Regions from separate parts of the Amycolatopsis sp. NBC_00438 genome, predicted to be linked through region 2. Evidence: predicted binding sites of a transcription regulator. Region 2 holds the regulator's gene; the other holds the start of a gene.
The links. Region 2 encodes HspR, which represses chaperone genes until heat shock. Its sites were predicted from a motif close to ANNTTGAGTNNNNNNNACTCAANNT; they were not measured.
Positions count from the first base shown of each region.

Region 1 (15,346 bases), 870 kb from region 2:
ACGGCAAGCCTCACGGGAGCCCGCAACCGCGCCCCCCGATCGACCGCCGAACCCCGGTCGGCCAGCGGAAAACCTCCCGCCGACCTGGTGATCATGCCAGGATGTCCGCCATGACGAGCAACCCGGTGAGCGGGACACGACTCGGGCTCGCCCTGCCCCAGTACGGCGCACTCGCCGATCCCGCCGCCGTCGCGCGCTTCGCCGTCGCCGCGGAGGACCTCGGCTTCGGGTCACTGTGGGTCGGCGACCGGATCCTGACGCCGCTCGAGCCGTCGGACCTCTACCCGGGCGGCGGGACGCCGGAGCACCCGTACCCGGAGGAGTTCAAGACCTTCGCCGACCCCTTCACGACGCTGGCGACGGCGGCGGCGGTGACGCGCACGGTCCGCTTGGGGATGAGCGCCCTGACCGGGCCCGTCTATTCCCCCGTCCTGCTCGCCAGGGCGCTGACCTCGCTCGACCTCGCCAGTTCGGGACGGCTGGACGTCGGCCTCGGGCTCGGCTGGCTGCGCGAGGAGTACTTCGCGACGGGCGTGCCGTGGGAGGGCCGTGGCCGGCGGCTCGACGCGGTGCTCGACGCGCTCGAGGCGATCTGGACCGGGGACCCGGTGGCGCACGACGGCCCGCAGTGGCGGATCGCGCCGTCGACGGTCGGCCTGCGCCCGGCGCAGGACCCGCGGCCGCCGGTGCTGCTCGGCGGCTTCGCACCGCCGGCGCTGGCCCGCATCGGCCGCCGCGCGGACGGCTGGCTGGCCGGCTGGATGCCCCGGCAGTACCTGAAGGGCCTCTGGGCGGTCGCGCTCGAAACGGCCGAAAAAGCCGGCCGGGACCCCGGCACCCTGCGGCGGGTACTGCGGATCAACCCGCGCGCGGGCACCAGGGTCGAGTCGGTCGCGGACGTCCTGCCGTGCCTGGACGTGGCCCGCGAAGAGGGCATCACGGAGGTGCTGGTCGACCTGCACTACGTCGCGAAGGACGTCGACCACGCACTGGAGCTGGCCGGCGAACTGGCCGGCTGAGCCCTCAGGACTCGCTGTCGGCGAGCGTGGCGAGCGCCTGCGCCTTGGCCGCGTACTTCCAGTTGGCGAGGTCGCGGATCGTCTTGATCTTCAGTTCGGCGAGCAGTTCGTCGTGCTTCGGCGTGAGCCCCTCGAGCGCGGACGGCGGCGCGTCCAGCAGCTCCTTGATCGACTTGTCCTCGTAAGCCTTGTCGACGAGCTTGTTCAGGTTCAGGCCCACAGCGCTATTCCTGCCTTCCTCGGTTTCGACTACGGAACGGGCCCCACCCTCGCTGTGATCGTCGTCTCACGCAACCCTCGTTCCCTCACTCAGGTTCACCCACTCAAAGCCGGATAGTTCTAGTACAGTTAGAACTATGCTCGTTCGGATCGATCCGAGTTCGCCCGTCCCGCTCTTCGAACAGGTGGCGGGTTCCCTCCGCCGCGCCCTCGCCGAGGGGAGCCCGGCGCAGGGTGACCAGCTGCCGCCGGCCCGGGAGCTGGCGACGTCGCTCGAGATCAACGTCCACACCGTGCTGCGGGCGTACGCGCTGCTTCGCGACGAAGGCCTCATCGACCTGCGAAGACGGCGTGGTGCGGTCGTGCTCGGCGGCGCGCCGTCGCGAGCGCGGCTCACCGAGCTGGTCGCGGAAGTCGTCGACGAGGCGAAACGTGCGGGCGTCGGCCTGGACGAGCTCACCGGGGTGATCAAGGAGAAGTACTCATGACCAAGCTGATCCGGGTCCTGACCGCGACGGCCGTGCTGCCGGGTGCGGTCCTGGCCGTCGCCGCCGTCCTCGCGAGCGCGTGGCGGGACCGGCTGCCCGACCCCCTCGCGACGCACTGGAGCGACGGGCCCGACAACGCCGACTCACTCGGGCTGTTCGTCACCGTGTGCCTGGCGCTCGGCGTGGTCGTGACCGCGGTCATGGTGGTGATCGCCGTCGTCGCGCTGCGCAACGGGCGACCGCTGCCGCGGCCGGCCGTCGGGCTGGGCGCCGGGCTCGCCGTGATGCCGTCCGCCGTCCTCCTGTCGACGCTCGTGCTGAACCTCGACGCGCCGGACTGGCACCAGGCCCGCGGCGGCGCCCTCGTCCTGCTCTTCCTGCTGGGTGTGGCCGTGCTCGGCGTCGTGGCGGCGTTCGCCGGCGGCCTGCCCACGCCGCCCCGCGAGCACCGGGCCGGGACGAACCGGCCGAGTGTCGGGCTCCAGCCGGGGCAGCGGGCGTTCTGGTCGGGCCGGGCGGCGAACCCGGCGATGCTCTGGGCGCTGCTGGCGATCCCCGGCGCGATCGCGTTCCTGCCCGCTGGGCTCCCGTGGCCGACGGCCGTCTGGATCGGCTTCGTGGGCGCGGTGGTCGCGGCGTTGACGTACCGGCTGCGGGCGAAGGTGGACGGCACGGGCGTGACGATCCGCTTCGGCCTCCTCGGCTTCCCGTGGCGGCACCTCGAGCTGAGCGACGTCCGCGAGGCCACCGTGCGCGAGCTGACGACGTTCGGCGACGGCGGGCTCGGCCTGCGCTTCAACTCGGTCACCGGCACGACGGCGTACAAGGTGCGCGGCGGCCCGGCGCTGGAGCTGACCCTGGCGAACGGCCGGACCGTGCTGGTGAGCGTCGACGACCCGGAAACCGGCGCCGGCCTGGTGAACGACCTGATCGCGCAGGGCGTCACCCGGATTGACTAGGTGCGCGGAGCACGACGGCCGGTAGAAACGGACTAGTGGCGAAAAAGAGCGGTGGCGGCGGCTGCCTCGTGGTCGTGCTCGTGGTCGGGTTGCTGATCTTCGGGTACTACAAGTGGCAGCACGGCTCGTCGGCGGCGCCACCGGACGGCGCGGACACCGGCGGCGGCAGCGGCCGCTACGTCGCCCTGGGGGACTCGTACACGTCTTCGCCGCGCACCGGCGGGCAAGCGGGCCAGCCGGCGGGCTGCGAGCGCACGGACGACAACTACCCGCACCTCGTGACGGCCAAGGTGAAGCCGGCCGAGTTCGCCGACGTCAGCTGCGGCGGCGCGACGACCGCGAGCCTGAGCGGCACGCAGAAGACGTCCAACGGATCGAACCCGCCCCAGCTGGACGCGGTCAATGGGAAGACCACGCTGGTGACGCTCGGCATCGGCGGCAACGACGTCGGCTTCCTGGGGATCGCGCCGTCCTGCGCGACAGCGCACCCGTCGGCGTCCCCCTGCAAGGACAAGCTGACGGCGGGCGGGCACGACCAGATCGCCGAGCGGATCGCGAGCACCGCGCCGAAGGTGGGCGCGGTGCTCGACAAGATCCACGCGAAGGCGCCGCAGGCGAAGGTGATCGTGGTCGGCTACCTCACGGTCCTGCCGGACGGCGACGGCTGCTGGCCCGCGCTGCCGTTCGGCTCGGGCGACGTCGCGTACTTCCGCGACGGGCTCGCGAACCTGAACTCGATGCTCGAGGACCAGGCGAAGTCCCACCGCGCGGGCTACGCCGACACGGCCACGCCGGGCAAGGGCCACGACGTGTGCGCCGACTCGGACAAGCGCTGGGTGGAGGGCCTGCTGCCGGCCTCGCCCGCCGCGCCGATGCACCCCAACGCGCGCGGCGAGCAGGGCATGGCCGACGTCGTGGTGACCCTGCTGAAGCTGCCGTAGCTGTCCGTGAAGGCCTCCTTGAGGGACTCAGAGTCCCTCAAGGAGGCCTTCACGGACAGCCGGGTACCGCGGCGGTCAGACGCGGACCAGGGCCTGGGGCTTGCCCAGCACGGTCTTGCCGTCGGACTTCACCACGAGGTCGATGCGGGCGATGCCGTCGTCCTGCAGGGCGCCGACCTTGCCCGTGATCTCCACCAGCGCGCCGTCGGGCGTGTTCGGGACGACCACCGGGCGCGTGAAGCGGGCGCTGAAGTCGACCAGGCGGCCCGGGTCGCCGAGCCAGTCCGTCACGACGCGGCCGGACACGGCCATCGTGAGCATGCCGTGCGCGATGACGTCGGGGAGGCCGACCTCCTTCGCGAACGCCTCGTTCCAGTGGATCGGGTTGAAGTCGAGCGCGGCCCCGGCGTAGCGGACCAGCTGGTCGCGGGTGATGCGGACCTCGAGGGCGGGCAGTTCGTCTCCGACGTTCACGCGTCCTCCCCCCGCACCACGAGCTGCGCGCGCGTGGTGGCGATGTGCGCGCCGGCGCTGTCGGTGATCTCGGCGCGCAGGTTGATGAAGTCGTTGCCGGCCCGGGCCATGATCCGGTCGATGTGCGTCGTCAGCAGCAGCACGTCGCCGGCGTGGGCCGGGCGGCTGTAGGAGAACTGCTGGTCGCCGTGCACCATCCGCGAGTAGTCGAGGCCGAGCTCGGGGTCGGTGACGATCGCGTTGATCGAGGCGAGGTTGATGATCGTGAGGAACGTCGGGGGCGCGATGACGTCCGGGTGACCGGCGCCGCGCGCTGCCTCCGGGTCCCGGTAGACCGGGTTCTGGTCGCCGATCGCGTCGGCGAACTCCCGGATCTTCTCCCGGCTCACTTCGTAGCTGGTCTGCGGCGGGTAAACCCGTCCGGTGAACGACTCGTCCAAGGGCACCGGTGGAGGCTACCAACAGCAAGAAGCCGCCCCGGTGGTCCAGGGCGGCTTCGTGAAAGCTGGTGAGAACGCGCTACGTCAGCGGGTTTCCTTGTGCGTCCGGTGCGTACCGCAGTTCGGGCAGAACTTCTTCATCTCCAGGCGATCCGGGTTGTTGCGCCGGTTCTTCTTGGTGATGTAGTTGCGGTGCTTGCACTCTTCGCACGCCAGCGTGATCTTGGGTCGCACGTCGGTGGCAGCCACAGCGTTTCCTTCTCTCTCAGGTCCCGGGGCGAGCCCCAGTCGTTACCGCGTAGCGGTGGCCGGACTTGAACCGGCGACACAGCGATTATGAGCCGCTTGCTCTGCCAGCTGAGCTACACCGCCCTACATGACCCAAGCCGCGACACGCAGGCGTGACGCGGCTGAGGTCGTGAGCCCCTTTACGGAATCGAACCGTAGACCTTCTCCTTACCATGGAGACGCTCTGCCGACTGAGCTAAAGGGGCCTGTGCCTCTCGCGAGGACTTGGAAAGATTACCAAGTCCCTTCACCCGGCCGTGCAACCGGGGTCCCGTTAGGGCAAAACCTCAGGTCAGCAGGGTCAGGACGGTCTCCGAGTGCCGCCCCGGCGAGCGCGCGGTGCGGGCCTGCAGCCACGCCTCCAGGCGGTCCTCCGGCAGCGGCCGCGAGATGAGGTAGCCCTGGGCGACGTCGCAGCCCATCGCCTCGAGCTGGTCGCGCGCGACGTCCTCTTCGACGCCTTCCGCGACCACCGTCAGGCCCAGCGAGTGGCCCAGCTCGACGATCGAGCGGACCACGGCCAGGTCGCCGAGGTCGGTGCCCATGCCGAGGACGAAGCTCTTGTCGATCTTGACCTGGTCGACCGGCAGCTGCCGCAGGTAGGCCAGCGACGAGTAACCGGTGCCGAAGTCGTCGACGGCGAGCGTGATGCCCAGCGAGTGCAGCTCGCGCAGGATCGGCAGTGCCTTCTGCGGGTCGGACATCACGCCGGACTCGGTCAGCTCGAACGTCAGCAGCTCGGGCGGGATGCCCACGCGGTCCAGCTCGCGGGCCACCTTGTTCGGGAAGTCCTCGTCGGCGAGGTTGCGCACCGACAGGTTGACCGCCACCGAGATCCGCAGGCCCTCGTCGAGCCACTTGCGGCAGCGCTTGAGGGCCTCGCCGAGCACGAACGACGTCAGCACGCCGATCAGGCCGGCCGCCTCGATGGCCGGGACGAACTCGTCCGGGCCGAGCCGGCCGAACTCCGGGTGCACCCAGCGCACCAGCGCCTCGACGCCGGCCACCTGGCGGTTCGGCAGGGTGATCTTCGGCTGGTAGTGGACGCTGACCTGGCCGTCTTCGAGGGACTGCCGGAACTGCGTGACCATCTGGAAGCGACGCAGGAAGATCTGGCCCATGCTCGGCACGTAGCCGCGGACCTCTTCGCCGCCCTTGGTAGCGCGAACAGCGACGTCGGCGCGCTGCAGCAGGCCTTCGATGTCGACGGCGTCGCCCGATTCCTCCGCGGACGTCGTCGCGTAGCCGATCATCGCGTTGGCCTCGACCGAAAGCCGGTCCACCGGGTACGGCGCGGACAGCTCTTCGCGCAGCCGCTCGGCCGCGTGGTGGGCGTCCTCCGGCGGGGTGCCGACGAGCAGCGCCGCGAACGACGCGCCCTCGAGCCGGGCGAGCGGGACGTCCGGGCCGAGCGCGTCGCGGATGCGGCGGCCGGCGGCGATGACCATCCGGTCGGCCCAGGCGTAGCCCAGCGCGTCGGAGACCGTCGAGAAGACGTCGAGGTCGATCCGCAGCACCACGGCGTTCGCGAAGTCCCGCAACGGTTCCTTCGCCACCTGCCGGAAGCCCGGCCGGTTGAGGTGCCCGGTGAGCGGGTCGTGGTAGGCGTCGTGGCGCAGGGTCGCGAGCAGCCGCCGGTTGTCCAGCGACGTCGCGAGGTGGCTGGCCATCGTGCCGAGCAGCTGGACGTCGTACTTGCCGAAACCGCGCCAGCGGGACAGCCGGTCGTGCGCCTCGACGACGCCGAGCAGCTGGTTCGCGCTGCGCAGCGGGACGACAAGCGCCTCCTGCGCGCCGCGGTCGAGCAGCGCCGCGCGGACGTCGGGGTTGGCCTCGGTGATCCGGAAGTGCCGGACGTGCGCGCCGGGCAGGCGCAGCAGCGGGTCGTCGGCGCCCGGGTCGGCGGCGGGCAGGTCGTCGCCCGCGACGACCACGCGCATGGTGTCCTTCGGCTCCAGCCGCAACCGCAGCACGACGCGGCCGGCGGCGAGCTGGTCCTTGATGCGCTCGGCGATCGTCGCCCACTCGCGGACGTCGACGCCGCCGACGAGCTCGTCCGCGCGGCTGGCCGGGCGGGCCGCGGCCTGCTGGCCGGAGCGGGCGACCATCAGGCTGACGTCCGAGAGCGCTTCCATGTCCCGCTGCTCGCGCAGCAGGTCGGAGTAGGCCCAGTACAGGGCGGTGAGGCCGAGGAAGACGGCGAGCACCAGCGGCCACGCCTTGGGCGTGTTCGAGATGACGAGGTAGCCGGAGAGGCCGACCGACGCGTTGACGAACCCGACGACCAGGATCCGCGCGGTGAGCCGGACGGCGGTGCTGACCCGCATCCGGCGGCGCAGCACACGCACCGCGGCGAGCGCGAGCAGCGTGCTGACGAGCGGCGCGGTCAGCGTGCCGGCGAGCGCGGCGACCCAGGGGATCTCGCGGCCCGAACCGGCGCCGACGGCGAACTTCACCAGACCGGCGACCGCGAAGGCGCCGGTGATCTCGAGCAGGAACGCGCCCGCGTTGTAGAGGACACGGCCGGCAACCTTCCGCGCGAGCAGTGTGCCGATGCCCGCGACCAGGTGCGCGGCCAGCACGACTTCGAACGGCGCGATGAAGAAACCGATGACGAGCGGGATCTCGGTGAAGGAGATGGTCCACGAGATGCCGCTGCGGACGTCGACGTTGATGCCGAGCTGCTCGGCGAGCAGGAACGCGACCGCGAGCACCGGGCCGATCCACAGCAGCTTGCTGTCCCAGTGGAACGGCAGCCACGAGCCGACCGCGAACGCCGCGACGAGTCCCAGGCTCAGGACCGCGAAGGTGTAGACGCGGAACCGGCGTTCGTCGGTCCGCGCCTCGGCGGAGGCCGCGGGGAGCGGCGCGGCCTCGGGACCGTCCGGCCCGGGCTGCGCCACGGCGTCGCCGCGCGCGTTGGTCTCCGGCATCCGTTCTTCCCTCCCGGCTTGCCCACTGGTCCCTGATCCGTGACGTCAGGTGTGGACAAGGGCCATACCGTACCCCGTAGGGCGTACTCATGTCCCTTTCGAGACAGTAGGAGATCACCCCAGGGTTAACAATGCCTCGATAGCGCTGACCTGCGTGGACCAAGGGGTGAAACCTCGGATGCCCCCTTCCCCGAGACGCCCTCTACGCGTTCCGGGCCGGGTAGCGCTTGAATGTGCCCCATGCACAGCGATGTGATTGCCACCGAACACGCGGCGCGGCTCGCGGCGGTGGACCCCCTCCTCCCCGGCTCCTCCCCCTTCGAGAGCACCGAAAACGCCGTGGTGCTGGACGTCGACCTCGGCGACTCGGCCGCTACCGGGCTCGCGTCCCGCGTCCAGGTGGACCGCGACGCCCCCAACGCGCCGTGGCGCGCGCTCACCGAGCACCGGCTCGACCTCCACCTGGCGGGCCCGCAGCCGGCCGCCGCGCTCGACGCCCTCCTCACCCGATGGGATGAACATCTGCGCGCGGTCGCCGAACCGGGCGACACCGAGACCGCGGCGGTCCTCCCGCGCGCCAGCCGGGACGCCGCCGGCACGCGCGAAATGCTGCACCACGGCTTCGCGCCGCTGCGCGTGGTCGCGGTCCGCCCGGCCGACCGGATGATCCCGGAGGGCCCGCGTGGCACCCCCGGCGTCAAGATCCGCCGGGCCGAGCCCGGCGACCTCGAAACCGCCGTGGCGCTGGGGATGGAGCTGCACTCCTTCGACGCCCAGTACGGCACGGTGAACCTGCGCGAAGGCGTCGCGGACATCCTGGCCAAGGACCTCGCCGAGCAGCTCAACCGGCCGGAACCGCCGCTGTGGATCGCGGAGCTGTACGGCCGCGCGCTCGGCATGGTGAACGTCCAGCACCCGGGCGAGACCGGCTGGATCAGCGACCGTGTCGCCGCCGAGCGCGTCGGCTACCTCTCGTCCTTGGCCGTCGCCGAAGCGGCGCGGTCGTCCGGCGTCGGCACCGCGCTGTCGGCCCACGCCCACCAGGTGCTCGACGAGGAGGGCACCGACGTCGTCCTGCTGCACCACGCCGCGGCGAACCCGCTCTCGACGCCGTTCTGGTACGCCCAGGGTTACCGCCCGCTGTGGACGTACTGGCAGCGTCGCCCAGCAGTTCGGTGAGCTACTGGCGGATTACCCGTCGCACTCCGTCCTTATAGGCTGGCGCCAGGATTCGAGGGACGGGGAACCGAAGTGAACGAGCGGGACGCCGCGCCCAGAGCACCCGAGGGCGTCGACACCGAGAAGCCGTCCGCGGCCCGGATCTACGACTGGTACCTCGGCGGTACCCAGAACTGGGCCGTGGACCGCGAGTTCGGGCGGCGGATGGAACAGCAGTGGCCGCTCGTGCGCCCCGGTTCCAAGCAGAACCGCGAGTTCATGAACCGCGCCGTGCGCGCGGCCCTCAAGGCGGGCATCCGGCAGTTCATCGACCTCGGCTCCGGCGTCCCGACGGCCGGCAACGTCCACGAGGTCGTCGAGGCCGAGCTGCCCGACGAGCACGACGCGACGGTCGTCTACGTCGACTACGAGCCGGTCGCCGTCGCCCACGCGACGCTCATCCTCGAAGAGGAGGCGGCGACCGACTGGGCCGGCATCGTCCAGGCCGACATGCGCGACGCCAAGGCCGTGCTGCGCGCGGAAGAGACGAAACGGCTCATCGACTTCTCGAAGCCGGTCTGCGTGATGATGATGGCGGTGCTGCACTTCGTCGGCCCGGACGACGACCCGCACGGCCTGCTCAAGGCCTACCGCGACGCGCTCGCGCCGGGCAGCTGGCTGGCGATCTCGCAGATGAGCGAGGGTGACGGCGAGGGCGAGTCGCTGGCCGGGCTGCGCTGGTTCGTCGAGCAATACCGCAAGACGAGCAATCCGGTGTGGCTGCGCACCCGCGAGGAGATCGTGCCGCTGTTCGGCGACTGGCCCCTCCTCGAGCCGGGCATCGTGCACCTGCCGGACTGGCGGCCCGACCGGAAGCTGAACGCCCTGGAAGCCGAAGCCCGCCCGTACGCGTGGTGCGGCATCGGTGAGAAGCCCCTCGCATGAGTCCGGAGGACACCACCTCCGCTGAGGGTGGTGGCGGGGGCACGGGAGGAGCGCCGATCGCCCCGGCCGGAGTGGACACGGAGAAGCCGTCCGCGGCGCGCGTCTACGACTGGTACCTCGGCGGCGACCACCACTGGGCGGTCGACCGCGAGTTCGGCCGTCGCATGGAGAAGGTGTGGCCACTGATCCGGCCGATCTCGCGGCAGAACCGGGCGTTCATGAACCGCGTCGTCTCGGCGGCGATGGACGCCGGTGTCCGCCAGTTCGTCGACCTCGGTTCCGGCGTGCCGACGGCGGGCAACGTGCACGAGATCGTCCGGGAGCTGCTGCCCGACGGTGAACGGGCGTCGGTGGTGTACGTCGACTACGAGCCGGTGGCCGCCGCGCATTCCCGGCTGATCCTGGAAAAGGAAGACGCGACGGGCTGGGCCGGCCTGGTCGAGCGGGACATCCGGCGGCCGGCCGCGATCTTCGCGGACGACGTGACCCAGGACCTGATCGACTGGTCGCGGCCGGTGTGCCTGCTGATGATCACGGTGATGCACTTCGTCGGCCCGTCCGACGATCCCGATGGCCTGATGGCGACGTACCGGGCGAAGCTGGCGCCGGGCAGCTGGCTGGCTCTGACGCACGGCACCTGCCGCGACGACGCCCCGCCGGCTCGCGCGGCCGAGGTGAAACGATTCATCGACGCCTACCGCGACACGACGAACCCCGCGTGGCTGCGCACGGCCGAAGAACTGCTCCCCTGGTTCGGCGGCTGGCCGCTGCTCCCGCCGGGGATGACATCGTTGCCGGACTGGCGCCCCGACGAGCGTCCGACGGTGCTGGATCTCGAGACCCGGCCGTTCGCCTGGTGCGCGGTGGCGCGCCGCCCAAGCCTCTGACCTGCACTTTTGCTGATCGCTGTGGGCGAACGCACCATCGGAAACAAACACACCCATCGGAGAGTTGAGCTAGGCAGACTCAACTACCCGAGGAGTGCACATGTCCGACACCCGCCTCCTGCCCGTGCTCCCGCTCGATGACGACGTCGTGCTGCCGGGCATGGTCGTCCCGCTCGACCTCACCGACACCGAGACACGGGCCGCGGTGGAGTCCGCCCAGGCCGGCACCCCGAGCCAGGCAAGCTTCCCCGGCATCCGGTCGACCGGCGGCAGCAAGGCCGAAGTCCTGATCGTGCCGCGCGTCCACGGTGAGTACGCCGAGTACGGCACCGTCGCCACGGTCGAGCGCATCGGGCGCGTGCCCGGCGGCAAGGCCGCCGTGCTGCTGCGTGGCACCACCCGCGCGCTCGTCGGCCGGATGGCCGACGGTCCCGGCGCCGCCCGCTGGGTGCACGCCGAGGACGCCCCCGAAACCACCGACGACCAGACCGCGAAGCTCGCGGCCGAGTACAAGGCCGTCGTCATCTCGATCCTCCAGCAGCGCGGCGGCTGGCAGCTGATCGACGCCGTCCAGCAGGTCGAAGACCCGTCCGCGGTCGCCGACCTGTCCGGCAACGCGCCGTACCTCGACACCGACCAGAAGGTCGAGCTGCTCACCACGCTCGACGTCACCGCGCGACTGGAGAAGTCGCTCGAGTGGAGCAAGGAGCACCTGGCCGAGCTCGAGGTGACCGACACGATCCGCAAGGACGTCTCCGAAGGCATGGAGAAGCAGCAGAAGGAGTTCCTACTGCGCCGCCAGCTCGAAGCGATCCGGAAGGAGCTGGGTGAGCTCGACGGCTCCACCGACGACACGGACTACCGCGCCCGCGTCGAAGGCGCCGAGCTGCCCGACGCCGTGAAGAAGGCCGCGCTGGCCGAGGTGGACAAGCTGGACCGGACGTCCGAGCAGTCCCCCGAGGGCGGCTGGATCCGGACCTGGCTGGACACCGTCCTGGAGCTGCCCTGGAACGAGCGCACCGAGGACAGCTACGACATCGCCGCCGCGCGCGCCGTGCTCGACGCGGACCACGCGGGCCTCGACGACGTCAAGGAACGCATCATCGAGTACTTGGCCGTGCGCAAGCGTCGCGCGGAATCGGGTCTCGGCGCAGTCGGCGGACGCCGGTCCGGCGCGGTGCTCGCCCTCGCGGGCCCTCCCGGGGTCGGCAAGACGTCGCTGGGCGAGTCCGTCGCGAAGGCCATGGGCCGCAAGTTCGTCCGGGTCGCTCTCGGCGGCATCCGCGACGAGGCGGAGATCCGCGGCCACCGCCGCACCTACGTCGGCGCGCTGCCCGGCCGGATCGTCCGCGCCATCAAGGAAGCCGGCTCGATGAACCCGGTCGTGCTGCTCGACGAGATCGACAAGGTGGGCGCCGACTACCGCGGCGACCCGACGGCGGCGCTGCTCGAAGTGCTGGACCCGGAACAGAACCACACGTTCCGCGACCACTACCTCGAGGTCGAGCTGGACCTGTCCGACGTCGTGTTCCTGGCGACGGCCAACGCGCTCGAGACCATCCCCGGCCCGCTGCTGGACCGGATGGAGCTCGTCACGCTGGACGGCTACACCGAGCACGAGAAGGTCACCATCGCCCGCGACCACCTGCTCCCCCGCGAGCTGGAGCGCGCCGGCCTGAGCACGGACGACGTCGCGCTGACCGACGCCGCGTTCAGCCGGATCGCCGCCGAGTACACCCGCGAGGCGGGCGTGCGCGACGCGAACCGCACGATCGCGAAGGTGCTGCGCAAGATCGCCACGAAGGTGGCGCTCGACCAGGCCACCCTGCCGCTCACGATCGACGATTCCGACCTTCCGGACTACCTCGGCCGGCCGCGTCACCTGCCGGAGTCGTCGCTGCCCGCGTCGACCCAGCGGACCGCGACCCCGGGTGTGGCCACCGGTCTGGCGGTCACCGGCGCCGGCGGTGACGTCCTCTACATCGAGGCGTCGCTGGCGGACCAGGAGTCCGGCGCGTCCGGGCTGCAGCTGACCGGCCAGCTCGGCGACGTGATGAAGGAGTCCGTCCAGATCGCGCTGTCCTACCTGCGCTCACACGGCGCGGAGCTGGAACTTCCGGTCGGTGACCTGAAGAACCGCGGCATCCACGTCCACGTCCCCGCGGGCGCGGTGCCCAAGGACGGCCCGTCGGCCGGCGTCACGATGACGACGGCGCTGGCGTCGCTGCTCTCGGGCCGCGTCGTCAAGGCGGACGTCGCGATGACCGGCGAGGTGTCCTTGACCGGACGCGTCCTGCCGATCGGCGGCGTCAAGCAGAAGCTGCTGGCGGCCCACCGGGCCGGGATGAAGACGGTGATCATCCCGCAGCGCAACGAGCCGGACCTCGACGACGTCCCGGCCGAAGTGCTGTCCCAGCTGGACGTCCACGCGGTGGCGAACGTGCGCGAGGTCCTGGACCTCGCCCTGACCCCGGCTTCGACGCCGGTTGCCCAGGCGGCGTAACCCCGAACGCCGCCACCTGAACGGCCGGTTTCCCTCTCCCCCAGGGAAACCGGCCGTTTCCTATGCCCGGACCGGAGCGGTCGACTCGCGTTCGACCAGTGAGACGTCGATCGTCACCGGATGCTTCGGGCGTTCGCTCTTCTCGATCGAGTCCATCAGGATGGACACCGCCGTGGACGCCTTGCGCGCGATGTCCTGCGACACCGTCGTCAGCTTGGGCGTCACGTAGTTGCACAGGTCGAGGTCGTCGAAGCCGACCACCGAGACGTCCTCCGGGACCCGGACGCCCGCCTCGGTCAGGCCGTGGACGATGCCGACCGCGAGGATGTCGGCCGTCGCGAACAGGGCCGTCATGCCGGGGTGCCGGTCCTTGAGCACGAGCCCGAGTTCGCGGCCTTCCGCGTACGTCGTGTTGACGGTCTCCACCAGGTCTGGGCGCTCGACGCCGACGTCCGCGAACGCCTGGCTGAAGCCCTCGAAGCGTTCGTGGACCACGCCGACGCCGCTGAACGCCGGGCCGGCGAACAGGATCCGGCGGTGGCCCAAGTCAAGCAGGTGCCGGGCCGCGAGCCGGGCACCCGCGAAGTCGTCGGAACGCGTTCCCGTCGTGAGGCGGTTCGCCGAGTAGCTGTCGATCGCGACGACGTGGACCGCGCCGATCGTCTTCTTGGTCAGGTTGCCGACCTCCTCGTCGAGGAAGCCCAGCAGGATCGCGCCGTCGAGGCTCCACGACCGCAGCGCCTCGGCGACCTCGTCCGGGTGGGCGACGCCGCGCAGCAGCAGGTGGTAGCCGTACTTGCGCAGCTCGCGCTCGATCAGGCCGACGATCGCCATGGTGTGCGGGCTGATCATCAGGCTGTCCTCGTCGGCGGCCGGCACCAGCAGGCCGACCAGCCGGGACGCCTTCGTCGCGAGGCTGCGGGCCGACGCGCTCGGGACGTAGCCGAGCTCGGCCGCGATGCGCTGGACCTTCTCGATGGTCCCGGGTGAGACGCGCGCGCGGTTGCCGTTCATCACGTTCGACACGGTCATCATGCTCACGCCCGCCTGCTCGGCGACCTCCCGCAGCGTGACGCGCACCCTCGGACTCCTCTCGCTCACCCCGGGCCCCAAGGTTACGGGACCGGCCGTTGACAACCGGCCGGGGACGACATTACCGTCTATCGAGGTATAGCGCTAAACCTAATCGCCGCGGACCTGGGTCCGCACCCTTCGCCGCGCTCCGGAAACCGTTGAGCCAGAACGGGAGTCCCGTGACCACCGACCTCTCGACCAGCCCGCTGACCACACCCGCCGAGCAGGCGGCGCCGTGGTGGCGCGGTGCGGTCATCTACCAGATCTACCCGCGCAGTTTCGCCGACGGCAACGGCGACGGCACCGGCGATCTCGCCGGCGTCCGCACCCGGCTGCCCCACCTCAAACGCCTCGGCGTGGACGCCATCTGGTTCACGCCCTGGTACTCCTCGCCGCTGGCCGACGGCGGGTACGACGTCGCCGACTACCGCGTCATCGACCCGGCGTTCGGCACCCTCGACGAGGCCGAACAGCTGATCGCCGAAGCCGCCGGGCTGGGCATCAAGACCATTGTGGACATCGTCCCCAACCACGTCTCGGACCAGCACGAGTGGTTCAAGGCCGCACTCGCCGCCGGACCGGGATCGCCGGAGCGCCAACGGTTCTGGTTCCGCCCGGGCCGCGGCGAACACGGCGAGCTGCCGCCGACGGACTGGGAGTCCAGCTTCTCCGGCGGCACCTGGACGCGCACCACGAACCCGGACGGCACGCCCGGCGACTGGTACCTGCACCTGTTCGCGCCCGAGCAGCCGGACCTCAACTGGAACCACCCGGACGTCCGCGCCGAGCACGAGCGCGTGCTGCGCTTCTGGTTCGACCGGGGTGTCGCGGGCATCCGCATCGACTCCGCGACCATGCCGGTCAAGGACCCCGCGCTGCCCAACGAGGTGACGCCGGACGCGCACCCGTTCGTCGACCGCGACGAGATCCACGACATCTACCGCAGCTGGCGGGCCGTCGCCGACTCCTACGCCGAGCCGCGCGTCCTGGTCGGCGAGGTCTGGCTGGCCGACCCGCA
Region 1 is NZ_CP107923.1:7,450,631-7,465,976, forward strand. Features, by position in the region: gene OG494_RS33650 (TIGR03619 family F420-dependent LLM class oxidoreductase) at 111-1,019, shown strand; gene OG494_RS33655 (hypothetical protein) at 1,024-1,239, opposite strand; gene OG494_RS33660 (GntR family transcriptional regulator) at 1,376-1,726, shown strand; gene OG494_RS33665 (hypothetical protein) at 1,723-2,685, shown strand; gene OG494_RS33670 (SGNH/GDSL hydrolase family protein) at 2,721-3,626, shown strand; gene OG494_RS33675 (MaoC family dehydratase) at 3,702-4,100, opposite strand; gene OG494_RS33680 (MaoC family dehydratase N-terminal domain-containing protein) at 4,097-4,546, opposite strand; gene rpmG (50S ribosomal protein L33) at 4,625-4,789, opposite strand; tRNA gene OG494_RS33690 (tRNA-Met) at 4,840-4,912, opposite strand; tRNA gene OG494_RS33695 (tRNA-Thr) at 4,962-5,034, opposite strand; gene OG494_RS33700 (putative bifunctional diguanylate cyclase/phosphodiesterase) at 5,116-7,761, opposite strand; gene OG494_RS33705 (GNAT family N-acetyltransferase) at 8,002-8,940, shown strand; gene OG494_RS33710 (SAM-dependent methyltransferase) at 9,013-9,864, shown strand; gene OG494_RS33715 (SAM-dependent methyltransferase) at 9,861-10,751, shown strand; gene lon (endopeptidase La) at 10,852-13,254, shown strand; gene OG494_RS33725 (LacI family DNA-binding transcriptional regulator) at 13,315-14,334, opposite strand; gene OG494_RS33730 (glycoside hydrolase family 13 protein) at 14,508-15,346, shown strand, end outside.
Region 1: lon (endopeptidase La) is a predicted target of HspR. The motif match lies at 10,813-10,837, and genes of this name have one in related genera.

Region 2 (15,346 bases):
ATGTGGTCGACGTGCTCGATGTCCACCGGGCACTGCTCGACGCAGGCGCCGCAGCTGGTGCAGGACCAGAGGACGTCGGGGTCGATGACGCCACCGGTAGCACCATCGCCGCCGATTAGAGCTTTTTGCGACTCGGCGATCGCGAGGACGTCGATCCCCGCGTACATGTTGTCGCCGGACAAACCGACCTCGTCACCGGCCATGTCGCGCTTTCCACCGGCCAGCAGGTACGGCGCCTTCGCGTAGGCGTGGTCACGCAGCTGCGTGATGAGCAGCTTCGGCGACAGCGGCTTGCCGGTGTTCCACGCGGGGCACTGCTCCTGGCAACGGCCGCACTCGGTGCACGTCGAGAAGTCCAGCCAGCCCTTCCAGCTGAAGTCCTCGATCTTGCCGACGCCGAAGGTGTCCTCGTCCGGGTCGGCTTCCTCGAGGTCGAGGACCTTGCCGCCGCTCATCATCGGCTTGAGCGCGCCGAGGGCGACGCCGCCGTCCTGGTCGCGCTTGAAGTAGATGTTGAAGAACGCGCTGAAGCGGTGCCACGCGATGCCCATGGTCATCGTGCGGGCGACGACGATCAGCCAGACCGTGGCGCTCATCAGCTTGACGAACGCGAAGACCGTGACCAGGTTCGGGCTGGCCGGCAGCAGCTCGCCGAGCGGGTTCGAGACGAAGGCGGCCCAGGTCGGCGTCTCGTGCGCGCCGAGCGCGGCCTTCGCGGCGCGGACGCCGATGATGCCGATGCCTTCGATGAGGACGACGGCCTCGATGAAGTAGGCCCACTTGAAGTTGGAGCCCTGGAAGCGCGACTGGCGGTCGGCGCGGCGCGGGTGGTTGCGCTGGCGGATCGCCATCAGCACCAGGATGCCCACGATCGTGCCGAGCCCGAGCAGCTCCATGAGCAGCTGGAACGGCGGGAAGTCGTCGAGGACCGGCCAGCCCCAGGTCGGGACGAACACCTCGCCGTAGGCCTCGAACAGGGCGAGCGAGCCGAGCAGGAAGCCCCACATGACCAGCCAGTGGGCCGGTCCGACACTGCGCTTCCGGTTCATCCGGGTGTGGGCCGCGAACTCCTTGATCAGCGTCTTCATGCGCGGCATGAAGGGGCCGTTGCGGGTCGCGTCGGGCTGTCCGAGGCGGATGACCCGCACGAAGCGGGCGATCGTCGCGGCGAACATGCCCCAGGCGACGAGGCCGAGCAGGACGGAGATCCCGCCGAGCGTCAGTTGCAGAGCGCCCATCGTTCGGGTGCCTTTCGTCCGGATGGATCAGTGGTGGTGCCGGGAGACTAACCTTCCTTACTGATGAGTAACCCGTTGAGTGGGGCTAAGTCCCACCGATGTGGTGTACGTCGCTCTTTGTTTCGGGACGATCGTCCAGGTAGTTTTCACCCTATGGGTGCGTACCTTCTCCTCGCGCTGGCGATCGCCGCCGAGGTCTCCGCGACGGTCTCGCTGAAGCTCTCCGAGGGCTTCTCGAAGCTCGGCCCGTCGATCATCGTGGTGCTCGGGTACGCCGTCGCGTTCGTCGCGCTGGTCGCCATCGTCGGCGTCGTGTTCCTCAAGGAACCGGTCAACGCGGCCATGATCGCCGGGCTGGCGCTGGTGATCGGCGGGGTAGTGCTGATCGAGATCGGGAGTGCGTCCACGTGAAACTGCAGGTCGACGGCCGGAAAGTGCGCGGCGAGAAGCGTCGCGCGGAGCTCATCGAGGCGACGCTGCGGGTGATCGAGCGCGACGGCGTCGCGGGCGTCACCCACCGCACGGTCGCCACCGAGGCCGGCGTGCCCACGACGTCCACGACCTACCACTTCTCGTCGCTGGACGACCTGCTGGTCGCGACGCTCATCTCGTGCGCCCGCGACATGGCGACCGAGGTCTACTGGATGATCGACCGCGCCCGCTCGCGCGGCAGCCGCGGCGCCGACGAGGTCGCCGGCCTGCTGGCGGAAGCGCTCGGCCCGCGTCGCGGCCGCACGATGGCGGAGTACGAGCTGTACCTGCTCGCCGCGCGCAAGCCCGAGCTGCGCCCGGCCGCGCGGCGCTGGCTGGACGTCCTGACGTCGATGGTCCGGCACGACGACGAAGTGGCGTTCCGGGTGTTCCTCGCCGGGATCGACGGGCTGCTGATCCAGGGCCTGATCGACGACGAGCCGCCGTCCGCCGACGAACTTCGCCCGGTTGTCGCCTACCTGCTGAAACCTCGTTGATCTAGCGTCGGCCCATGACGACCAAGCAAGAAGCCGCGGAAGCCGTTCTCGCCGCGAAAGTCCGGCTCGGCCTCAGCTGGGCCCAGCTCGCCGAAACCCTGGACGCGCCGCTCGCCTGGACGACGTCCGCGCTGCTCGGCCAGCACCCGGTGCCCGCGGAGATCGCCGCGAAGGCCGCGCAGGTCCTGGAGCTGGACGCCGACGCCGAGGCCGCGTTGCGCCTGCAGCCGACCCGCGGCGCGCTCGACGACGTGGTGCCGACCGACCCGACGATCTACCGCTTCTACGAGGTCCTGCAGGTCTACGGGCCGACGATCAAGGAGCTGATCCACGAGCAGTTCGGCGACGGGATCATGAGCGCGATCAACTTCAAGCTCGACGTCTCGCGGCGGGAAGACCCGGGCGGCGAGCGCGTGGTCGTCACCATGGACGGCAAGTTCCTCAAATATCAGTGGGGCTGAGCCGTTTCCCTGGTAGCTTGCCGATCATGCGGACATTCGGCGACTACGAACTCGACGACGACCGGGCGCGGCTGGACCTCGAAGTGGTGTGGAAGTTCCTCTCCACCGAGGCGTACTGGGGCCGCTGGCGCACCCGCGCGCAGATCGAGGCGGCCGTCGAAGGCTCGTGGCGGGTCGTCGGCGCCTACCGCGGCGAGGAGATGGTCGGCTTCGCGCGGGCGTTCTCCGACGGCGTCTCGTCGGCGTACCTGGCCGACGTGTTCGTCGTGGACTCCGCGCGCGGCACCGGCGTCGGCAAGGAGATCGTGCGCGAGATGATCGACAACGGGCCCGGCGCCGGCTTCCGCTGGATGCTGCACACCGCCGACGCGCACGGGCTGTACCGGCAGTTCGGCTTCGGCGAGCACACGAAGGGCCGCTACCTGGAGCGCGAGGGCGTCAACGCGGAGTCGTTGCGCTGACGGGCTTCGGCCGGGGTGGGACCGGGGTGTCGTTGCCGATACCCCGATCCGGCGCCGTCAGCCCTTGTTCTCGTAGACCGGCGTGAGCACCGCGCGGGCCAGCGTGTGGCCGAACATGTTGAAGCCGAGGAACGCCGGTGTCGAGTCCTCGCCGATCTCCAGCTTGTCGACGTCGAGCGCGTGCACCGCGAAGTAGTAGCGGTGCGGGCCGTGCCCGGGCGGGGGCGCGGCGCCGAGGTACTGCTTGACCCCGCCGTCGCCCTTGAGCGTCACCGCGCCTTCGGGGAGACCCGAGCCGTCGCCCGCGCCCGAGGCCAGCTCCGTCACCGACGCCGGCAGGTTGAACACGGCCCAGTGCCAGAAGCCGCTGCCCGTGGGCGCGTCCGGGTCGTAGCAGGTCACGACGAAGCTCCTGGTCTCCGCCGGGAAGCCCTCCCACGACAGCTGCGGCGAGCGGTCCTCGCCGCCGGCGCCGAAGATGCCGGACAAGTGGGGCGTCGCCAGGGTTTCGCCGTCGGCGACGTCGGTGCTGCGGAGGGTGAAGGACGGCACGTCGGGCAGGGATTCGTACGGGCCGGGTTGCTGCGGCATGGATCCTCCTGATCACGGAACTGGAGACGTCCGCCAGGTTAGGCCCCGGAGCGCGACCCCGCGTGTCAGGGACGGATCTCAGGGTTCTTCGGGGGGTTACCCCCATGTACTGGGTGGTGCCCCGGTCCTAACGTTTTCCGGGCAGAGGAAACTCACTGAGGGGACCAAAGACCATGGCGCGCCCGCTTCTGGCTCTGGGTGGCATCGCACTGATCGGCGTCGGCCTGGCGACCGCCTTCGGCTGGGGCTGGGGATCGGACTTCCAGAACGACAACACGCTTGCGCAGACCATTCGCAGCGTGAAGCTCGACGGCGACTCGGGTGACGTGAAGATCCGCACCGGCACCGGGCCGTCGACCGTGCACCAGGAGATCAACTACCACTGGCGCGGCAACCCGGGCGACACCTTCTACCGCGTCGACGGCGACCAGCTCGTGCTCGGCGACTGCGGGAACAACTGCTCGGTCGACTTCGAGGTCGTCGTGCCGGCCGGGGTGCCGGTCACCGGCAAGGTCGACTCGGGCGGGCTGGACATCGCCGGCGTGGCGAGCGTCGACGTCCAGGCCGACTCCGGGAGCGCCCGCGTCGAGGACGTCTCCGGCGCGGTGCAGCTCCACCTCAGCAGCGGGTCCATCGACCTGCACGACGTCGGCGCGGTGACGGTGCAGAGCGATTCCGGCAGCGTGACCGGCGACGGCGTGCGCGGCCCGGTCGACGTCGGCGCCGAAAGCGGCCGCGTCGAGTTCACGCTGGCGCAGGCGAACGACGTCAAGGTGCACGCCGACAGCGGCAGCGTCGAGCTGACCGTGCCGGGCGGCCCGTACCGCGTCCAGGGCGACAGCGACAGCGGGCACCGCGAGATCGACGTCCCGACCGACGGGTCCGCCGCGCACACGCTCGACCTCACCACCGACAGCGGCAGCGTCACGGTCCGCGCGGCCTGACGCTTCCCTATACACACAGGGGAAAACTTTCATGGGCAAGATCGAACGGCGCGTGCTGGCGGCCGCGCTGCTGGGGGCCGTCGCGATGTTCGGGGTCGTGGGGTTCACCCGCGGCGAGAACGCCGAGACGCCGGCGCAGGGGGTGCCGGTCGCGGTGGATTCCCACTATCGGGTGACTTCGTGGTCGGGTACCGCCGCGGAAACCATTGTGCTGCAAGAAACTCCGGATTTCTTCTTCTCGTCCTGGACCGGCCGCCGCTCCTGAATTGTCGGGGGCCGCTGTTAGGAAGGGGGCACGCCGAAGGCCGGCGTGCAGGGGAGGAACAGATCATGGACATGCGCCGGATCGCCGCGGCTCGCCGGACATCGCCGGCTCCGGGTTGACCTCGTGGCCTCGTGGCCTCGGCGGCCCCGAGCCGGCCTCCTTCGTGGACGTGGGCCCGCGGCTCCCGGTGCTCGCGCGCAGGTGCTCGGCGCGGTGTTTGAACGGCGGCCGGCGGTGCCGTCCGGCTGTCTCGGCGAGGCGGTGCCGGGCGGCCACGAGCGTCGCCCTCGCTTCGACCCCGTGCGCCGGTCTCGCGACGCCGTGCCGTTCGGCACGCCCGTCATCCCAGGTCACCTGCGTGGTGAGCGGCCTCACACCCGGTCGAGGTCAAGTCCGTAGGGCAGGCCGGGAACAAGACGGCCGAACGGCTCGTTAGGCTGCATGTAGAGGTTGAGCGCAGTCGACTCAAGTCCGACTTGACGAGTCGCGCAAAGGCCCGATAGAACTTGCCAGTACCTCGCTCAAGGCGAGGACGAATGTGCAGGTCACGAACCAAGCAGGTTTACACAGGAGGAAGCACCATGGCGCGAGCGGTCGGCATCGACCTCGGCACGACCAACTCGGTCGTCGCCGTCCTGGAGGGCGGCGAGCCGACGGTCATCGCCAACTCGGAAGGCTCCCGGACCACCCCGTCGATCGTCGCCTTCGCCAAGAACGGCGAAGTGCTGACCGGTCAGCCGGCGAAGAACCAGGCGGTCACGAACGTCGACCGGACCATCCGGTCCGTGAAGCGGCACGTCGGTACCGACTGGAAGACCGAGATCGACGGCAAGAACTACACGTCGCAGGAGATCAGCGCGCGTGTGCTGATGAAGCTCAAGCGCGACGCCGAGGCGTACCTGGGCGAGACGATCACCGACGCGGTGATCACCGTCCCCGCGTACTTCGAGGACGCGCAGCGGCAGGCCACCAAGGAAGCCGGGCAGATCGCCGGCCTGAACGTGCTCCGCATCGTCAACGAGCCGACCGCCGCCGCGCTGGCGTACGGCCTGGACAAGGGCGAGAAGGAACAGACCATCCTGGTCTTCGACCTCGGTGGCGGCACGTTCGACGTCTCGCTGCTGGAGATCGGCGAGGGCGTCGTCGAGGTCCGCGCGACCTCCGGTGACAACCACCTCGGTGGCGACGACTGGGACGAGCGCATCGTCAAGTGGCTGGTCGACAAGTTCAAGGCCACGAACGGCATCGACCTCACCAAGGACAAGATGGCGCTGCAGCGCATCCGTGAGGCTGCGGAAAAGGCGAAGATCGAGCTGTCCAGCTCGAACTCGGCCGGCATCAACCTGCCCTACATCACGGTCGACGCCGACAAGAACCCGCTGTTCCTCGACGAGCAGCTTTCGCGCGCCGAGTTCCAGAAGATCACCTCGGACCTGCTCGAGCGCACCCGGAACCCGTTCAACAACGTGATCCGGGACGCGGGCATCGCCGTCGGCGACATCGACCACGTCGTGCTCGTCGGTGGTTCCACCCGCATGCCGGCCGTGTCGGACCTGGTCAAGGAGCTGACCGGCGGCCGCGAGCCGAACAAGGGCGTGAACCCGGACGAGGTCGTCGCGGTCGGCGCGGCGCTGCAGGCCGGTGTGCTGAAGGGCGAGGTCAAGGACGTCCTGCTGCTGGACGTGACCCCGCTGTCGCTGGGCATCGAGACCAAGGGCGGCGTGTTCACCAAGCTCATCGAGCGCAACACCACGATCCCGACCAAGCGCTCGGAGATCTTCTCCACCGCGGACGACAACCAGCCGTCGGTGCAGATCCAGGTGTTCCAGGGTGAGCGCGAGATCGCCGCGCACAACAAGAAGCTCGGCATGTTCGAGCTGACCGGTCTCCCGCCCGCCCCGCGTGGCGTGCCGCAGATCGAGGTCACCTTCGACATCGACGCGAACGGCATCGTGCACGTCCTGGCGAAGGACCTGGGCACGAACAAGGAGCAGTCGATGACGATCACCGGTGGCTCCGCGCTGCCGAAGGACGACATCGAGCGGATGGTCAAGGACGCCGAGGCGCACGCCGAGGAGGACAAGACCCGTCGCGAAGAGGCCGAGACCCGCAACCAGGCCGAGACGCTGGTCTACCAGACCGAGAAGTTCCTCAAGGACAACGACGACAAGCTGCCCGAGGACCTCAAGGGCAAGGTCAAGTCCGCGATCGACGAGTCGACCGAGGCCCTGAAGGGCACCGACTCCGCGAAGATCCGCGAGTCGATCGAGAAGCTGAACACCGCTTCGCAGGAGCTGGGCACCGCCCTGTACGCCAACGCGAACGCCGACGCCGCCGCCGGTGCCGCCGGTGCTTCGGGCGCGGCCGGTGACGCCGGCGCGGCCGGTCCGGACGGTGCCAAGGCCGATGACGTGGTGGACGCCGAGATCGTCGAAGAGGACGAGAAGAAGTGACTCACAGCTACGACGAATCCGAGAACCAGGGCCGTAGCCCCGAGGAGCCGGTGGTCGTGCGTGATCGGCGCCGCGTGGACCCGCAGACCGGGCAGGTTCGCCCGCCCGGTCCGGCCCACGCCGCGCCGGAGCCCGACGAGGCGCCCGTGGAACACGCGGGCCCCTCGCTCGGCGAGTCCATTGTGGACGATTCGGTGACCGTGGTCTCCGACGTCGAGAAGGAGCTCTCCGAGCGCACCGCCGACCTCCAGCGGTTGCAGGCGGAGTACGCCAACTACCGCAAGCGGGTCGAGCGTGACCGCGAAGCGGTCGTGATCGGCGCGAAGGCGACGGTGGTGAACGACCTGCTGCCGCTGCTCGACGACCTCGAGCGGGCCGACCAGCACGGTGACCTCACCGGGGCGTTCAAGGCCGTCGGCGACAAGCTGATCAGCGGCCTGCAGCGCGCGGGGCTCGAGTCGTTCGGCAGCGAGGGCGAGCCCTTCGACCCGAGCGTGCACGAGGCCGTGCAGCACAACACCTCGCCGGACGTGGCGGGCCCGACGGTCACCGTGGTCATGCGCCGCGGCTACCGCTTCGGCGACCGCGTGCTGCGGGCGGCGCTGGTCGGCGTGACCGACCACGAGCCCGGTGCGGCCCCGGTGGACCCGCCGGTCGGTGGCGAGCTGCCACTCGACGGCGCGCCCGATGCGCAGCAGCAGTAAGCAGTATCCGGTTCCAGCGGAAGGAGGAGGCGCCCGATGAGTGCTCGGGAATGGATCGGTAAGGACTTCTACCGGGAACTGGGCGTCTCCTCCGACGCCACGGCGGACGAGATCAAGAAGGCCTACCGCAAGCTGGCCAAGGAGAACCACCCGGACGCGAACGCCGGCAACGCCGAGGCGGAGCAGCGGTTCAAGGCGGTCTCCGAGGCCTACGGCGTGCTCTCCGACGCGAGCAAGCGCAAGGAGTACGACGAAGCGCGGCGCCTGTTCGGCGGCAGCGGGGGTGGCTTCAACTTCCCCGGTGGCGGCGGCGGTTCCGGCAGCTTCGACGTGGGCGACATCTTCGGCCAGGCCGGCGCGGGTGCGGGCCAGCAGCAGGGCTTCGGCGGGCTCGGCGACATCCTCGGCGGGCTCTTCGGCCGCGGCCGGACGACGGCGGGCGCGACGGCCAACCGGCCGCAGCGCGGCGCCGACGTCGAGACGGACGTCCGGATCGACTTCACCGAGGCGGTCAAGGGCGCGACCCTGCCGCTGCGGTTGTCGAGCCCGGCGACCTGCTCGACGTGCGGCGGCAACGGCGCGAAGCCGGGGACGTCGCCGCGGACCTGTCCGACCTGCAGCGGGTCGGGTCTGGTCAGCCGGAGCCAGGGGGCGTTCGCGTTCTCGGAGCCGTGCCGCGACTGCCGCGGCCGCGGGCAGATCATCGACGACCCGTGCCCGGAGTGCGGCGGCGAAGGCATCAGCACGCGGACCCGCACGCTGACCGTCCGGATCCCGCCGGGCGTCGACGACGACCAGCGCATCCGGCTGGCCGGTCAGGGCGAGCCGGGCCGGGGTGGCGCGCAGGCGGGCGATCTGTACGTCCGGGTGCACGTCGCGCCGCACGCGCTGTTCGGGCGCAAGGCGCTCGACCTGACGATCGCCGTGCCGGTGGACTTCACCGAACTCACGCTCGGCACCACGATCACGGTGCCGACGCTCGAGGGCAAGGTCTCGCTCAAGGTGCCGCCGGGCACCGCGAGCGGGCGGGTGCTGCGGGTGCGCGGCAAGGGCATCGCGAAGCGCGACGGTTCGCAAGGTGATCTGCTCGTCACCCTCCAGGCGGCGATTCCCGCCAAACTGGACGACAAGGCGCGCGAAGCTCTGCAGTCGTACGCCGAGGCGATGGCCGGGCACGACCCCCGGCCGGAGATCACTGAGCTGCTCGAAGGCAGGTGAGTGGGATGTTCGGCGGGATTCCCCCGGAGGGGGACGAAGAAACCCCGGTGTTCGTCATCTCGGTGGCGGCCCAGCTGGCCGGGATGCACGCGCAGACGTTGCGCACCTACGACCGGCAGGGCCTGGTGTCGCCGGGCCGCACTTCCGGTGGCGGGCGCCGCTACTCGATGCGGGACATCGCGCTGCTGCGCGAGGTCCAGCGGCTGTCGCAGGAAGACGGCGTGAACCTGGCCGGCATCAAGCGCATCATCGAGCTGGAGAACCAGGTCGACGCGCTGCGGGCCCGCCTGACGGAGCTCACGGAGGAACTGGCGGCGGCGTACGCGGCCGGGGAACAGGCCGCGGCGGCGGCGCACGCCTCCTACCGCCGGGACCTCGTCCCGCTGAACCAGCAGACCGCGATGGTGGTCTGGCGCCCCAAGCGCCGCTAGTCCGCAAAAGCCCGTGAAGGCCCCCTCACCGACTCGGTGAGGGGGCCTTCACGGCGTTCAAGCCCCGGGCGCGTCAGAGCTTGAAGTTCAGCAGCTGCTTCACCTCGGCGCTGCGCGACTCGATGACCCGGCGGGCCAGGTCGCGGGCCTGGGCGTTGACGCCGCCACTCGTGCCGTTCTCGGTCTGGGCCAGCTCGACGGCGCCCTGCTGCTGACCGGTCAGGACGTCCAGGAACTTGCGGCCGAACTCCGCCTCGGGTGCGGTCTTCAGCGTGCCCACCAGGTCCGGGGCGGTCATCTGCATGCCTCCGTGGCCGGCGTGGGCCTGCGGGTTCATGTCCATCGCCTCGGGCTGGTGCCAGTCGCGCAGCCAGTTCTTCATGTCGTCGATCTCGGTCTGCTGCGTCGACTCGATCGCCGCCGCCAGCACCTTCAGGTCCGCGGGCAGCGAGCCGCGGTCCCGCACGAGCCGGACGATCTCGATGCCCTGCTGGTTCTGGGGGATCAGCATCTGCAGGAACATCACGTCGGCCGCGTTGTAGGAGGGGGCGGACGCCGTCGCGCCGCTGCCGCATCCGGCCAGCAGCAGTGCGACGGCGACCAGCAGGAACCTCACTGGCGCTGCCAGAGGGCCGGGGTGTTCGGCGGCTCCCAGCCCGCGATCGCCGTGTGCGGCTGGAGACAGCGGTAGCTCACGCCGCCGTAGGTCACGACGTCACCGGCCTTGTACGCCTTGCCCGCGGTCCACGTTCCGCCGGCCGGCGGGGTCGTCGTCGGGGGCGGGGTCGTGGTGGGCGGCGGGGTCGTGGTCGGGGGCGGCGTGGTGGTGGGCGGCGGGGTCGTCGTGCCGCCGCCACCGATCTGGAGGTCGACGCAGCTGTAGAACGCGTTGGCCGTGTCCGAGATGTTCCAGATGGCCAGCACCTTCACCCGGCCTGAATAGCCGGCCAGGTTCACCGTGTGCGACAGCGTCGCCGGTGGCTGCTGGTTGTTGCCGGCGAACGTCGCGACGCGCGTGTTGCCGATGTAGTAGTCGTAGCTCGAGGTGGCGTGCCGGGCGGTGAACACCCAGTTGAACGTCACCGTGGTGCCGACGGACTTGGCCGGCCACGGCTTCGACTCGTCGGTCAGCTCGGCGAACTGGGACAACCCGGCGTTGCAGCTGCGCAGGCCCTTCGGGCCTTCGACGCTCTGGGGTTCGTAGACGATCTGGCCGCAGTTCGGCACCTTCCCCGCCGCGCAGTTGGCCTGCCTGCTGGGTGGGTCGGAGATGTAGCCGTGGGCGCTGGCGGAGGCAGCGGGCAGGACGACCACCAGCACCGGCGCGAGGATCGCACCGGCGGCAGCCGCGAACAGCTTGCGCTTCAAGGTCATTTCGGCTCCTCGAAGGGGGAACGACGTCGTTCCGGAGGGAGGGCGAACGAGCACATCCGGGGGAGATGTGGTCTAGACCATAAGTCGATTCGGGCACAACGGTCAACGAACTACCGCCATTCGGCGGTTTTGCTGCTCCGCTCGGCTCAGCGCGAAGGTCGGTCCAGGTGTTCGCCGAAGAAGCTCGTCACCCGGCGCCACGCGTCCTCGGACGCTTCGTGGTGGTAGGTGAAGCCGACGACCTTGAGCAGCAGGTTCAGCGGCGCCGCGACGTCGACCTTGTTGGCGAACCCGTGGCCGGCGCCCGGGTACTCCTTGACGTCGTGCGGGATCTCACGCTCGGTGAGAGCCGTCTCGAGTTTCGCGGCCGCGCCGCGCAGGCCGAAGTCCTTCTGGCCGAAGCTCGCGACGATCGGGCAGGCGTCGTCCAGCACGGAGAGGTTCTTTGGCAGCTGGCCGTAGTAGGGCGCGGACGCTTCGAAGCCGCGCGACGCCGCGACGAGCGCGAAGCCGCCGCCCATGCAGAACCCGGCGATGCCGATCCGCCCGCTGCAGTCCGGGCGCGCGGCCAGGAGCGCGCGGGACGCCTCGATGTCGTCGAACGCCCGGCCCTTGTTCGCGAACATGTCCGAGAACACGCGTCGTACGCACTTGCGCATGCCGCCGCGCGAGTACAGGTCGGGGCTGAGCGCGAGGAAGCCCTCGCCGGCGAAGCGGTCGGTGATGTTCCGGGTGTCCTGGCTCAGCCCGAACGCGTCGTGGATGAGCACCACGCCCGGGTGTGGTCCCGGCCCCTCGGGTTCCGCCAGGTAACCGCCGATGCCGCCCGAAACCGGAATAGTCATCTCCATATCGGCGACGATAGCGAGGATCGGGAGTTCGCGCGCGCCTCGGATTCCGCCATTCCGGACACCGGTCAGTCGAGGGTGAACGGGTCGTACGATATTCGTTCCAGGTCGACGCCCTTGGTCAGCAGTTTCGCAATGGTCGCCTGGATCATCGGCGGGGAACCGGAAACGAGCACGTCGTGGTTCTTCCACGCGCCGCGCTGGGTCACTGCGTGGGCGAGCGTGCCGCGGTCGCCGCCGGACAGCGCGCCTTCTTCGGTAACCGGGGTTACCGTCAGCCACTTCGACGTCGCGGTCAGCCGTCGCAGTTCTTCCAGCACGTAGAGGTCTTCGGGTTTGCGGCCGCCGAAGAACAGGTGCACCGGCGGGTTCCGCTTCCAGCGCTGGAGGTCGTCGAGGATCGCGAGCAACGGCGTGACCCCGGTGCCGCCGGCGATCATCAGCAGCCGTTTCTTCGTGGTGCTCGGCCGCACGTTCAACGCGCCCATCGACGGCCCGAGGCGCCAGACGTCGCCCGGTTTGGTGTGGTTGACGATGGCGCCGCTGACCCAGCCGCCCGGCACGGTCCGCACGTGGAAGGTGAGCTCGCCGTCGCCGCGCGGTGCGTTCGCCGGCGAGAGGTAGCGCCACAGCCGGGGCCGTTGCGGCACCTCCACGCTGACGTAGCCGCCGGCGCGGTAGGGCAGCAGGCCTTCGGTCCGCACCTTGACCAGCGCGACGTCGCGGGTGAACTTCTTGTGTTCGATCACGGTCGCCGACCACGACGCCGGCCCGGTCTCGGCCTGGGCGGCCTCGCGCATGGTCTTGGCGATGATGCTGTACGCCCTGGACCACGCGGACTCCACCTCGGGTGTCCACTTCTCCTTGAGGAACCGCTTCAGCGCCGCGAGCAGCGCGATGCCGACGGCGTCGTAGTGGCGCGCGACGACGGCGAACTTGCGGTGGTCGCGGCCCAGCTGGCCGAGGAACGTGACGAGCTCGTCCGGCCGGTCGACCATCTGCACGACGTACACCAGCGCGCGCAGCAGCCTGCTGCGCTGGGTCGCCATGGAGATCGGGAACAGGTCACGGCAATCGGGCGCGACCACGAACAACGCGCCGTAGAAGTACTGCGCGAGTTCGTCGGCTTTCGGCTCGACGACGGCGAAACTTTCCCGGATCAGCCGGGCCATCTCTCGGCCTTCCACGGCCGTAACGGGAACGGGGGCGGGTGCGGGCAGGGTGGGGATCTTCACGGATTCAGCAGTCATCGGGAACGGTTTTCTCCAGTCGTGCATGGCTTTTTGGCGCCGTCCACGCGGCACAGCTGTAGCGGTACCGCCCCCGAGGGTTCCCGACTGTAGGCGCATTCCCGTGCAGATGCGCGTGATTTCGCGCGTTCCCCTCGAACGGAGCAATTTCGCCACGCGCGGTCAACCCCGCCTGGCACTGCGTAAAAACGATCACCCGGATGGATTCACGAAAACCGGTAACAATTGCCGAAGTTTGGCCGATTCATTCACCGGACAGATGCGTCGCGATTACCGGACAAGGCCGGACGGCTAGTCGATCGTGAACGGGTCGTACTGGATCTGGTCGAGCGCGCTGCCCGCGACGAGCATCCGCGAGACGGTCGCCCGGATCATCGCCGGCGAGCCGGAGACGAGCACGTGGTGCCCGGGCCACGAGCCGTAGCGCGTAACGGCCTCGGCGAGCGTGCCCTGCTCGAACCCGGGGACGTCGCCGCCGCGTTCCACTACGGGCGTCACGTTCAGCCAGGGGTTGATGGAGGCCAGCGCGCGCAGTTCTTCGAGGTCGTAGAGGTCCTCGCGGGACGCGCCGCCGTAGAAGAGGCGCACCTTGGGGTTCTCGCCCCACAGCGCGAGGTGGTCGAGGATCGAGCGCAGCGGCGCGATCCCGGTGCCGCCGGCGATCATCAGCACGTTCCGGGCCGCCTCGCGGTCGACCGTCAGCCGGCCCAGGGGCGGCCCGAGCCGCCAGACGTCGCCGGGCTGCGTGTGGCTGACGATGGCGCGCGAGACCCAGCCGCCGTCGACGGCGCGGACGTGGAACTCGATGCCGCCGTCCTCCCGCGGCGCGTTCGCCGGCGAGAGGTAGCGCCACAGCCGCGGCCGCTGCGGTACTTCGACGCTCATGTACTGGCCGGGGTGGTAGGGCACCAGCTGGTCCGGGACGAGCCGCACCAGGGCGAGGTCCCAGGTCAGCCGCCGGTGCTCGACCACCGTGGCGTGCCACGACGGCGGGTTCTGGTCGGCCGCGGCGGCGTCCTGCATGGCCCGCGCGGCGATGGTGAACGCCTCGGCCCAGGCCCGTTCGACCTGGGGCGTCCACTCCCGGCCGAGGTGGTTCTTCAGCGACGCCAGCAGTGCCGTCCCGACGGCCTCGTAGTGCCGGGGCACCACCCCGAACTTCCGGTGGTCACGCCCCAGCTGCCGCAGGAACGGCGCCAGGTCGTCGGGCCGGTCGACCATCTGCACGATGTGCACCAGCGCGCGCACCAGCCGGCCGCGCTGGATCTCCATGTTGATCGGGAAGAAGTCGCGCGTGGTCGGGGCCAGGGTGAACAGCATCCCGTAGAAGAACTGGGAGATGTCCGCGATGTACGGCTCGGACTTCGCCCAGCTGTCCCGGATGAGCTGCACCATCGCGGTGACGGCCGCGGGCGCTTCGCGCGATGTCGAGGAGCGTGGGAGCGGGCTGACCGAGTCGGCGGTCATGGGCCGGCGGTCGCGGGTCGGGGACGGCGGGAGGGCGGCACTCGATCAGCCACCGCCGGCTCGGGCAGGGTGACGGCGGTTCTGCGCACAGCCGCCTCCTGTGTCCATCGCTTCCGCCTCTGTCACTCGGCGCACGCGTCGCGCGCGGCCCGTCCGCAGGGTAGCGGCCGGGCGCCCTTTTGCCCGCATTGTTGCTCCGACCGGGTGTACTCGCCCCGGTGACGGCGTGGGCGACCTCACCGGTCCGATGCTTGCCCTGCGCAAGTGTCCGGCAATAAACTTGTATTGAACAACTAACAGGCAGTACCGGGAGGGTTCCGATGAGCTTCGACGACACCGAGGACGACGTCCGGGTCGAGCTCATGCGCGAGCTCAAAACGGCGTCGCAGCTCCAGCACGCCTGGGTCATGCAGGCCTGGCAGGACCAGCCGGGACTGCACCCCGCGGCCGCGATGCTGCTGTCCGACCTGGCGAAGAACGGCGAGGCGCGGCCGTCCGAGCTGGCGAAACGCCGGTTCGTCGACCTGTCCGTCGTCAGCAGGCAGATCACGCAGCTCTCCGCCGCCGGCCTGATCGACCGCCGTCCCGCGCCCGAGGACGGCCGGGCGACGCTGGTGAGCGTCTCCGAGAAGGGCCGCGACGCGCTGTCCCACTGGCGGACCAACTACCTCGA
Region 2 is NZ_CP107923.1:8,315,895-8,331,240, forward strand. Features, by position in the region: gene OG494_RS37945 ((Fe-S)-binding protein) at 1-1,238, opposite strand, end outside; gene OG494_RS37950 (DMT family transporter) at 1,392-1,649, shown strand; gene OG494_RS37955 (TetR/AcrR family transcriptional regulator) at 1,646-2,206, shown strand; gene cynS (cyanase) at 2,221-2,667, shown strand; gene OG494_RS37965 (GNAT family N-acetyltransferase) at 2,694-3,128, shown strand; gene OG494_RS37970 (YbhB/YbcL family Raf kinase inhibitor-like protein) at 3,186-3,719, opposite strand; gene OG494_RS37975 (DUF4097 family beta strand repeat-containing protein) at 3,893-4,663, shown strand; gene OG494_RS37980 (hypothetical protein) at 4,695-4,928, shown strand; gene dnaK (molecular chaperone DnaK) at 5,510-7,381, shown strand; gene grpE (nucleotide exchange factor GrpE) at 7,378-8,085, shown strand; gene dnaJ (molecular chaperone DnaJ) at 8,122-9,303, shown strand; gene OG494_RS38000 (heat shock protein transcriptional repressor HspR) at 9,309-9,734, shown strand; gene OG494_RS38005 (DUF305 domain-containing protein) at 9,808-10,350, opposite strand; gene OG494_RS38010 (lytic polysaccharide monooxygenase) at 10,347-11,108, opposite strand; gene OG494_RS38015 (dienelactone hydrolase family protein) at 11,255-11,959, opposite strand; gene OG494_RS38020 (globin domain-containing protein) at 12,025-13,128, opposite strand; gene OG494_RS38025 (globin domain-containing protein) at 13,498-14,673, opposite strand; gene OG494_RS38030 (MarR family winged helix-turn-helix transcriptional regulator) at 14,994-15,346, shown strand, end outside.